Regions from separate parts of the Shouchella sp. JSM 1781072 genome, predicted to be linked through region 1. Evidence: riboswitches for the same ligand, from Rfam matches in the RefSeq annotation. Region 1 holds a riboswitch; the other holds the start of a gene.
The links. Region 1 has a riboswitch for lysine ahead of ACE1TH_RS01090 (Na+/H+ antiporter NhaC family protein). Riboswitches for the same ligand answer to the same signal wherever they lie in the genome.

Region 1 (4,426 bases):
AAAATTATCTTGTCAGCTGTATCAACGAAGTGCAGATGTGTTTTTAGGGGTTCCGTTCAACATTGCATCTTACGCATTATTAACGATGATGATTGCACAAGTTTGTGATTTAGAGCCTGGAGAATTTGTTCATACTTTTGGTGATGCCCATCTTTATTCCAATCATATTGAACAAGCCAAATTGCAGCTAACAAGAGATCCTCATCCACTGCCAACGATGAAAATAAATCCAAATGTGAAGAATATCTTTGATTTTACAATTGAGGATTTTGAATTAGTTGGCTATGAAGCACATCCGCACATTAAGGCGGAGGTATCAGTATGATTATTTTTGTGTATGCAAGAGACAAGCAGTATGGAATCGGAAAAGATAACGATATGCCTTGGCACTTGCCAGCTGATTTAAAGCATTTTAAAAACACGACTACGGGTCAAACGATCGTGATGGGGAGAAAAACATTTGAATCGATGAATGGCCCACTTCCAAATCGTCGTAATGTCGTTCTAACAAGAAATGAAACGTTTTCTGCTCCTAATACAGAAGTCGTTTATTCCATTGATGAAATCGTGCAGGAAAGCAAAGAGCAAGATATTTATGTTATTGGTGGCACAGAAATTTTTAAGTTATTCTGGGAAGAGTGTGATAAGCAAATTGTAACGGTCATTGATCATGTTTTTGATGCGGATACATTTATCCCTGCACTTGATAAAGAAACGTGGGATTTGGTTGAAGCGATTCAAGGTACGATGGATGAGAAAAACCGCTACCCTCATGAGTATCGAACGTATGTGAGAAAGAAATAACATTTTTTAGTTCAAAGCCTAGTCCCCCTTGCATAGAAATAGACAAGAGGGGGTGGGCTTGTTTTGCGTAAACGTCATCGATTTCAACCGATAAAAGCTGCTAAACAATCTGGAGCTCCTTTGCCTTTTCGATATGTCTTGCTATTCTCGTCTATCTTATTTGCGATCTTGTCAATTCAAGGATTGTGGTTCGTTGATTCTCAACTTCGACCCATTATTTCGCAAATTGCACATCGTGAAATGGAGCGGGTCGCAACGTACACGATTGAGCAGGCAATGACAGAAGAGCTTTCCAATATGGATATGAGTGAAATCTTTATAAAAGAAACCAATAACGATGGAATTGTCGTTTTTCTTGATGTTAATACGCAAAAGTATAATGAATTAATGGGACGGGTTCAGCATCGGGTTCATGAAGTCATGAATCAAATTCAGCGTGGAGAGATAAACAGCTACGGTGATCAAAATCATGTTGTTGCAACGATTCCTCTAGGTCGTGCATTCAATAATGCGCTATTAACCGATGTAGGACCTGGCATTCCTGTTCGATTTGCATTAATGGGTGATGCAAAAGTACAAATGAGGGATGAAGCAGAGGCACTCGGCATTAACAATACACGGTTATCTTTTTATGTGAACATTGATGTCAATATGGATGTCATCCTCCCGTTTTCTGAAACATCGGATACGATATCCGTTGAATTGCCAGCAGGATTTGCTTATGTTGCTGGACCTGTCCCACAGTTTTACGGAGGGCAAGGTGGCTTTGGGTATCCAGTCATTGGTGAAGAAGACATGAACCAAGAAGAGATGAATGAACAAGACGTGAATCAAGAACAAGAAGAATAGAGAAGCGAACGTGTACATCATTCTGTTTAAAAATGTCGTCAAATCTGAACGGTTTCACTTAATGAGATACATGATTACATTTGAACGAAACAAAATAGTAAAATTGTCGTATTTTGTCATTGTTTGTGAAACAAACGTATGGTAAGATAAATGATGAATTGAATAGAACACCTCATCTGCTTGATGGGGTAGAGGCGCAAAAAAAATCAGTACATGCTTGGAGCTTGAACAGCAATGATTAGAGTGGAAAGGTTTTTTTGCCGAAGCGAAAAGAAACGTTCATTTCTTTTTAGCTGGGTCGTCATTTAACAAGTGGCGGACTGTCACAGGAAACTGTGGAGGACTACTATGGATGGGACTGTTAATTGTTTTAGACAATAATGGGTTTATACCATGATTGTCTTTTTTTTGGTTACAGTCTTTAAAGGAGAGGTTATTATGGATCACGTAGGTTGGTTATCACTTGTTCCGCCGATTGTGGCGTTAACATTAGTGATTTTAACAAGAAAGGTTTTTATTTCTTTAGGAATTGCCATTTTAATTGGGGCATTTATCGCATTCGAAGGCATCATGCAGGCTTTTGCTGGGATTTTTCAAACCTTTATCTCGTTTTTTATTTCGTTTGAAACATTGGAAGAGCCAAGCTTTGCAGGAGTTGTGCAATCAATGGTTGAGAATGGGGTTTCCATAAATGATTGGGAACTAAATATTATGTTGTTTCTAGTCTTTCTAGGAATTGTTGCGAGTCTGATTACGTTCTCTGGTGGTGGACAAGCTTTTAGTCGCTGGGCAGAAAAACGAATTACGACGAGAAAAAAATCATTGTTTTTACCGTTTGTATTAGGAATTATTATCTTTATAGATGATTACTTTAATGCTTTAACAGTAGGAAATACGAGTCGACCTCTAACCGATCGTTATCGTGTTTCACGGGCAAAATTGTCTTATATTGTCGATTCAACATCAGCGCCAATCTGTGTGATTACGCCTATGTCAAGTTGGGGTGCATATATCATTGGGATTTTTGCATCCGTGTTTGCTGCGAACCAAATCATTGAATATAGTCCGCTTCAAGCATTTATTTACACGATACCCATTAACTTTTATGCGTTAATCGCACTTATTTTCATTGTATTAGTCATTGTTTTTAACATTGATATCGGGTTAATGAAACAGCATGAAAAACGAGCAAAAGAAGACAACCAGTTAACAGATCCAGCTAAAGGAGAAGTGCCAGGAAGTTTATCTGCTGATTTACAGATGGATAACGGGCGTGTCTCGCAATTGTTTGTGCCGATTCTTGTTCTTGTAATTGCAACCGTCACAATGATGTTGGTGACAGGTGCTCAAGGCGCGAGTGGGGATGGCGTAGACGTTACAGTCTTAACGATGATGGAGTACACTGACATTGGGTTATCGCTTTTAGTCGGTAGTTTTATCGGTCTTTTAACGACGATTGCGATGACCTTTATGACAAAACCAAAAGCGTCTGATTTTGGTAAAGCCGTGATTGCTGGTGTCAAATCAATGCTACCTGCAATTGGAATTTTGTTATTAGCATGGACGACGATTGAAATGATTGGCTTACTAGGTACAGGAAACTATTTGGCTTCATTAATTGATCAATCCATTCACCCTGGATTTTTACCAGTGCTTATTTTCTTAGTAGCCGCGTTTTCTGGATTAGCAACTGGTACGTCTTGGGGGACGTTTGGTATGCTCTTACCGATTGCGGCGCAAATTGCTGTTGTTGTTGAACCAACAATGCTTATTCCAATGCTTGCGGCTGTTCTCGCTGGTTCTATTTTCGGTGATCACATTTCACCCATTTCGGATACAACAATATTGTCAGCAGCAGGTTCTGGCGCCCACCATATGGATCATGTCATTACCCAGTTACCGTACGCGATTATGACAGCCGTTATTTCAACAATTGCCTTTTTCATTCTTGGATTCTTCGGTGCAGTTGTTGCTTGGATTGCCGTAGCAGTTATCCTTGTTATAGCTGTAGTGATTCTGCAACGAATGAACAAAAAAGATGCTGTAGCATCATAAGTAATAGAGCAAAGCATCTGCTTTGCTCTATTTTTTTGCTTGTTTTGCCGCCCGCTCCCATTGTTTTAAGGAAGGGAACGGGTCAAAGGACCATTCTGTTACACCATTATCACGATACATGCCGTAATGTAAATGGGGTGGAAATTTCCCTTGCGTCCCTGGTTTTCCATAGCCAGATGAACCGCAATAGCCAATAACTTGACCAGCTTCCACAATGGTGCCTTCTTCTATCCCTTTTTCAAAACCACTTAAATGAGCGTAATAATGATAAATGTTATCTAAATCACGAATACCCACACGCCAACCACCATAAGGATTCCAACCTTTTGTTTCAACAATTCCATAAGAAGACGATTGAATCGGAACGTTATAATTTGCAAAAAGGTCGGTTCCTTCATGAATGCGTCGACCACCCCAACCACGTCTGTCGCCCCACGTGCTACGATAGCTATAATTATGGTGTAGTGGCATAACGAAGGCATGTTTATGAAGGTCAAGCGTTTGAAACTGTTGATACACTTTTGCATGGCCAGCGACAATATTTACGCTTTGTTCGCGTTGATAAATATGCCATAACGCAATGCGAAAGTCTTCTTCTGTTAGACCGTACGACTCTAAATAACGGGCAAGTGTATAAAGGACATCTTCGTCATCGTTTAGTAAAGCTTTTCCATCCCCATTTCCATCTAAGCCAATTCCTTCGAACAATTGAATCGTA
Region 2 (4,426 bases), 890 kb from region 1:
TTACGGTTCCTTGACCGAGCCACACGATTGAAAAAAATACACCGCAAGTTATTGAAGTCAAAATAGCACCTCTCCTTTTTCTGTGGACACTCTTCTTTACCCGTTCTATCTGTTTTAAAAACAAGAAATGACTATTATCTGTACTAGCACAAAAAAAAAGAGCCAAGAGGCTCATTAGGCATGATACGTATTAATCATATCTAAAATTGACATTTCCTCTTCTTGGTGATCCACATGTTGCTGTTCTTTTTCCGGTACCATGTCATCTCCTCCTCAAATTGTTTTGTGCTTACTATTTACTATATGCGATTGTATTATAACAGTCAATAGTTTTTTTATTTGTTTTATAACAATCATTTATTGATTCCATTTTATTCAGCCGTATAACTCGCATAAAATAGGTTGATTCACGCACACTATCGTAAAAAAGGAGCGAGTCCCGTGAATAAGATCTTAAAAATAAGCCTTGTCTTTTCTGTTCTATGTCTACTTATGTCTGGTTGCGTAGACGGGAACACACCTCAAGCGCAAGATGATGAAATAAAGAAATTATCAAATCGCCAAGATGTGAACCATTATAAATTAGAACAAACTCCTGAAAGTGAAGCATACGCGTATGAAATTTCAACGTATTTAGGTATAATCTTTCCCTATTTTTCAGATTTAGGAAAGAACATTGAAGAACATTCTTCTGAAGCAAGTGAACAAACATCCGAATTGATTGCTCACGCTGAAGCATTTGAAACGTCCCAACCTGTTGAGCCGTTTAATGAGCTCATTGATTTGCACCACTCTTATTTAGTCGCTCTTCAAGAGCTGGACCATGCCATTGCGAATGACAATTTAAACGATGAACGCCTGCATTACAGCTATGCAACATTAACCGCTCGCCTGTATGCAATGGAATATCAATCTCTACTGTCTGAATATGGCATAAAAGCAGAAGCTCCAAACTTGTCGAGATTTGACTAAGAAAAGAAGTATTTGACTAGTTTTGAATAAAGCTTTTTCTTCTAATCAATTCACGCTATAATACTCCTTGTACTAATTCCATGGGCGGAGTGAAACCATGATTCATATTGATATAGAAGTCAAACGAAACGAAATGCATCTGATCGCAAAAAAATTTGGTCTTGGTGCAAAAAAAACGGTTAAATGCTCACAAGAGCTTGATTTACTGTTAAATTGTTTACAACAACATAGAGGGAAATTCAGACGTTAACCTTGATTTATAGGAAAAAATTTGATATGGTAAAGCCATAATAATTGAACAGAATTACAGTAGAGGTGCATGCGCAATCAGTACATTCACTAAGGGTGTAGGCCTGTTGAGGTGAAATGAAAAGGTGCGACTGCCGAAATAAAGGGTGACCTATTTTCATTCTTTATTGGGGCTGTTTCTTAACAAGAACAGCACTGTCATACATTTGTATGGGGGGCTACATGAAAGAAGTAGGTACGACCTATGCAGCAATGGATTCTTCATTGTTGTTTTTTTATTCCTCTCAACTGTTCATAAGGAGGATTTTTATGCATTTTGGCCAATTACTAACAGCAATGATTACACCGTTTTCTAGAGATGGTTCGATCGACAAAGAAGGAACATACGCTCTTATTCAACATCTCGCAAACACAGGTACAGACACGCTTGTGATTAACGGAACAACAGCAGAAGCGCCTGTACTCACTGCTGCAGAACGAAAAGAAATGCTCGCTTTAGCCATTCAAGCTGCAGACAAGCGGATGAATGTGATTGCCGGTGTTGGTTCAAATAATACAACCCACTCGATTGAAATGGCCAAAGAAGCAGAGGCACTCGGTGCAAATGGAATTATGGTGGTTACACCCTACTATAATAAACCTTCTCAAGAAGGCATCTATCAACATATGCTACAAGTTGCTACGGCTGTTTCCCTCCCTGTCATGCTTTACAACGTACCAGGTAGAACAGGAGCGAATATGTCTGTTGAAACAACGATTCGTTTATCTCTTGTTCCAAATATCGTTGCATTAAAAGAAGCTAGTGGAGATGTCGATAAAGTAACAGAAATTATTGCTCAAACCGCTGATCATTTTCTCGTTTATAGTGGAGATGATTCATTAACATTACCGATGATGGCCGTTGGAGCTACAGGTGTTGTTTCCGTTGCTTCCCATATCGTTGGCAGCGAAATGAAAGAAATGATGACTGCTTTAACAAGCGGAAATCTCAAGCACGCACAAAGCATTCATCAGAGTCTTTATCCGATTATGACTGGTTTGTTTATGGCGCCTAATCCTACCGCAGTAAAAGCGGCTTTAACAGCATTTCAATTACCAGCAGGCTCTGTTCGCCTTCCGCTTATTCCGCTAACGGAAGACGAAGAAACGCGCCTTTATCATCTTTTAGAGCCGTTTTTACCACAGACAACTTTATATGCAAATTCATAAACAAAAGCGTAGCTCTTTATTCATTTAAGAGCTACGCTTTTTTTATAAATGATACTCCATTTTTAATTCTTCAAGCAGAGGCAAGCTTTTTTTCGCCCATTCAGAATCGTCTTTCAGCAAAGCTTCATACGATGAGGTCCAGGCACGTTCTAAAGATTCTTTGTAATCTGGAACGTCATCACCTTCATACGGTTTAACTGTTGTATAGGGAACCCATGTTTTTTCTAAATACGAAAGCGCTTTTCGTTGATGGAAATACGGTACATCAACTTGCTTTGGGTTGTGTAGATCCCCTTGTTTCGGGTGGCTTTCAACGGCAAACACTTGGAACAACGCTCGGTTTTGTTCTTCTTCGATTTGAATAACTTTTCCAATATAAATACCTGTTTTATACTTCGCTTTTACGAAACTCATTTCACACCAACCTTTTATAAGAGCGTAACAAACATCATAATAATAAATAAAATAGCGCTAACGATTGCTAAAGGAACACTCCAGTAAAGAGGTCTTTTCTTTCCTTTCATTACTGCTGCCAACGCAATTCCGCCAAAAATTCCTGCAATAACAAAGCAGAGCATAAAAAGACCAACGACGAGCAACTCTTGACTATTCATCCCTTCTATAGCCCTGGCACGAGTCGCGTGAATAAATCCCATAAAAATTCAGACGCAGGAACAAAATAATTTTCATTAATACTTCTTAATCCATCATGATCAACAAATAATTCCAATACAATGAGCGTAAATGTTCCCGTCATCGTCACGATTGCCGAGGCAAGAACGAGAACTAATAAACCGATATAGGCAAATAAAATACGCAGGAGCCACTTAAGCCACATAGGTTTCTGTTTTTTGCCTCTATTTTCCGCTTCCATGAACCATACTCCTTTAAGTTGTTATACTTCTACTTTAACAAAAGTTCGTCCAAAGCGAGAAGGAAAATGCGAAAAAAGAACGACATTTTTTTTACAAAAAGGAACCTCACGCCCGAAAAAGCGGAGGTTCATTCTTGCCCCAGTATATAGAACCAAGAGGATAATGACCGTTAAAATTATCTTCATAGGAATGATAGTGGAACTGAAAAACATGACCCGTTTTTGGCGGGCGGTCTAATCGTACGTGAAAGCGAAGAAGATCATCACCTGTTTTGCCATTAATAAGATGCAAGATCTTTTCACCACGTCCCGTTAAGGAAGCCTCTGTTATCCGAATATCTTGCCATGAAACCTGATCATCTGTCTCTAAAACTTGTGCGACCACTTGCTTTAATTCAGGTAAGATCTCTTTTTTGTAAGCCGTTTCGATTTTATCACCGATTCGCTGGCCAAATTTCTTCATTCCTTGGCGATACGCTTCATCCATAATCATAATTTCGGTTAACCAATGTGGTTCTAGCTGAATATGTTCGTACTGATTCGGTGCGCCAATTACAAAAGGCAAAAGCGTATATTCTTGGTCATTTGTTTGATAGACGTTTGCTTTTGTATCGCTCCACTGCATCGTTTTTATAGATGACCCATTCTCGACTTCCGCTTTATCTAACCAATGATCAACAATTGAGAGATTAATAGAAAAGAAACCGATGAGGACCATCATGAGTTGTTTCACATAAATCATTATCATGCGCATCATCCCTGCGTCATTGTTTTCTCTATTATGCCATGACTAGCGCAGGATGGTCTAGAACATTTTTGAAAAATGAAACATTATGGTAATTGACTTGTGCCCATTAAATAACGGTCACATTCTCGAGCTGCTTCTCGCCCTTCGTGAATCGCCCATACAACTAAACTTTGACCACGGCGATTATCCCCTGCTGCAAAAATATGCGGTTTATTCGTTTGATAGTGGCCATATTCTGCTTCAACGGTTTGTTGAGCAGTTTGTTTTACTTGCATTTGGTCAAGTAATTTTCCTTCCGTTCCTGAAAAACCAACCGCGAGCAGCACAAGATCTGCCTTCCATCTTTTCACTGATTCTTCAATCGGTGTACGGAC

Region 2: it holds a riboswitch for lysine, as region 1 does, so the genes downstream of both, dapA (4-hydroxy-tetrahydrodipicolinate synthase) here and ACE1TH_RS01090 (Na+/H+ antiporter NhaC family protein) in region 1, are expected to answer to the same signal.

Annotation. Positions count from the first base shown of each region.
Region 1 is NZ_JBHFQE010000001.1:208,840-213,265, forward strand. Features, by position in the region: gene ACE1TH_RS01075 (thymidylate synthase) at 1-325, shown strand, start outside; gene ACE1TH_RS01080 (dihydrofolate reductase) at 322-804, shown strand; gene yunB (sporulation protein YunB) at 868-1,653, shown strand; lysine riboswitch at 1,835-2,007, shown strand; gene ACE1TH_RS01090 (Na+/H+ antiporter NhaC family protein) at 2,092-3,708, shown strand; gene ACE1TH_RS01095 (M23 family metallopeptidase) at 3,736-4,426, opposite strand, start outside.
Region 2 is NZ_JBHFQE010000001.1:1,096,924-1,101,349, reverse strand. Features, by position in the region: gene ACE1TH_RS05850 (hypothetical protein) at 442-972, shown strand; gene ACE1TH_RS05845 (aspartyl-phosphate phosphatase Spo0E family protein) at 1,070-1,222, shown strand; lysine riboswitch at 1,275-1,450, shown strand; gene dapA (4-hydroxy-tetrahydrodipicolinate synthase) at 1,531-2,430, shown strand; gene kapB (kinase-associated lipoprotein KapB) at 2,473-2,844, opposite strand; gene ACE1TH_RS05830 (hypothetical protein) at 2,859-3,044, opposite strand; gene ACE1TH_RS05825 (hypothetical protein) at 3,050-3,304, opposite strand; gene ACE1TH_RS05820 (YpjP family protein) at 3,411-4,052, opposite strand; gene ACE1TH_RS05815 (glutamate synthase subunit beta) at 4,136-4,426, opposite strand, start outside.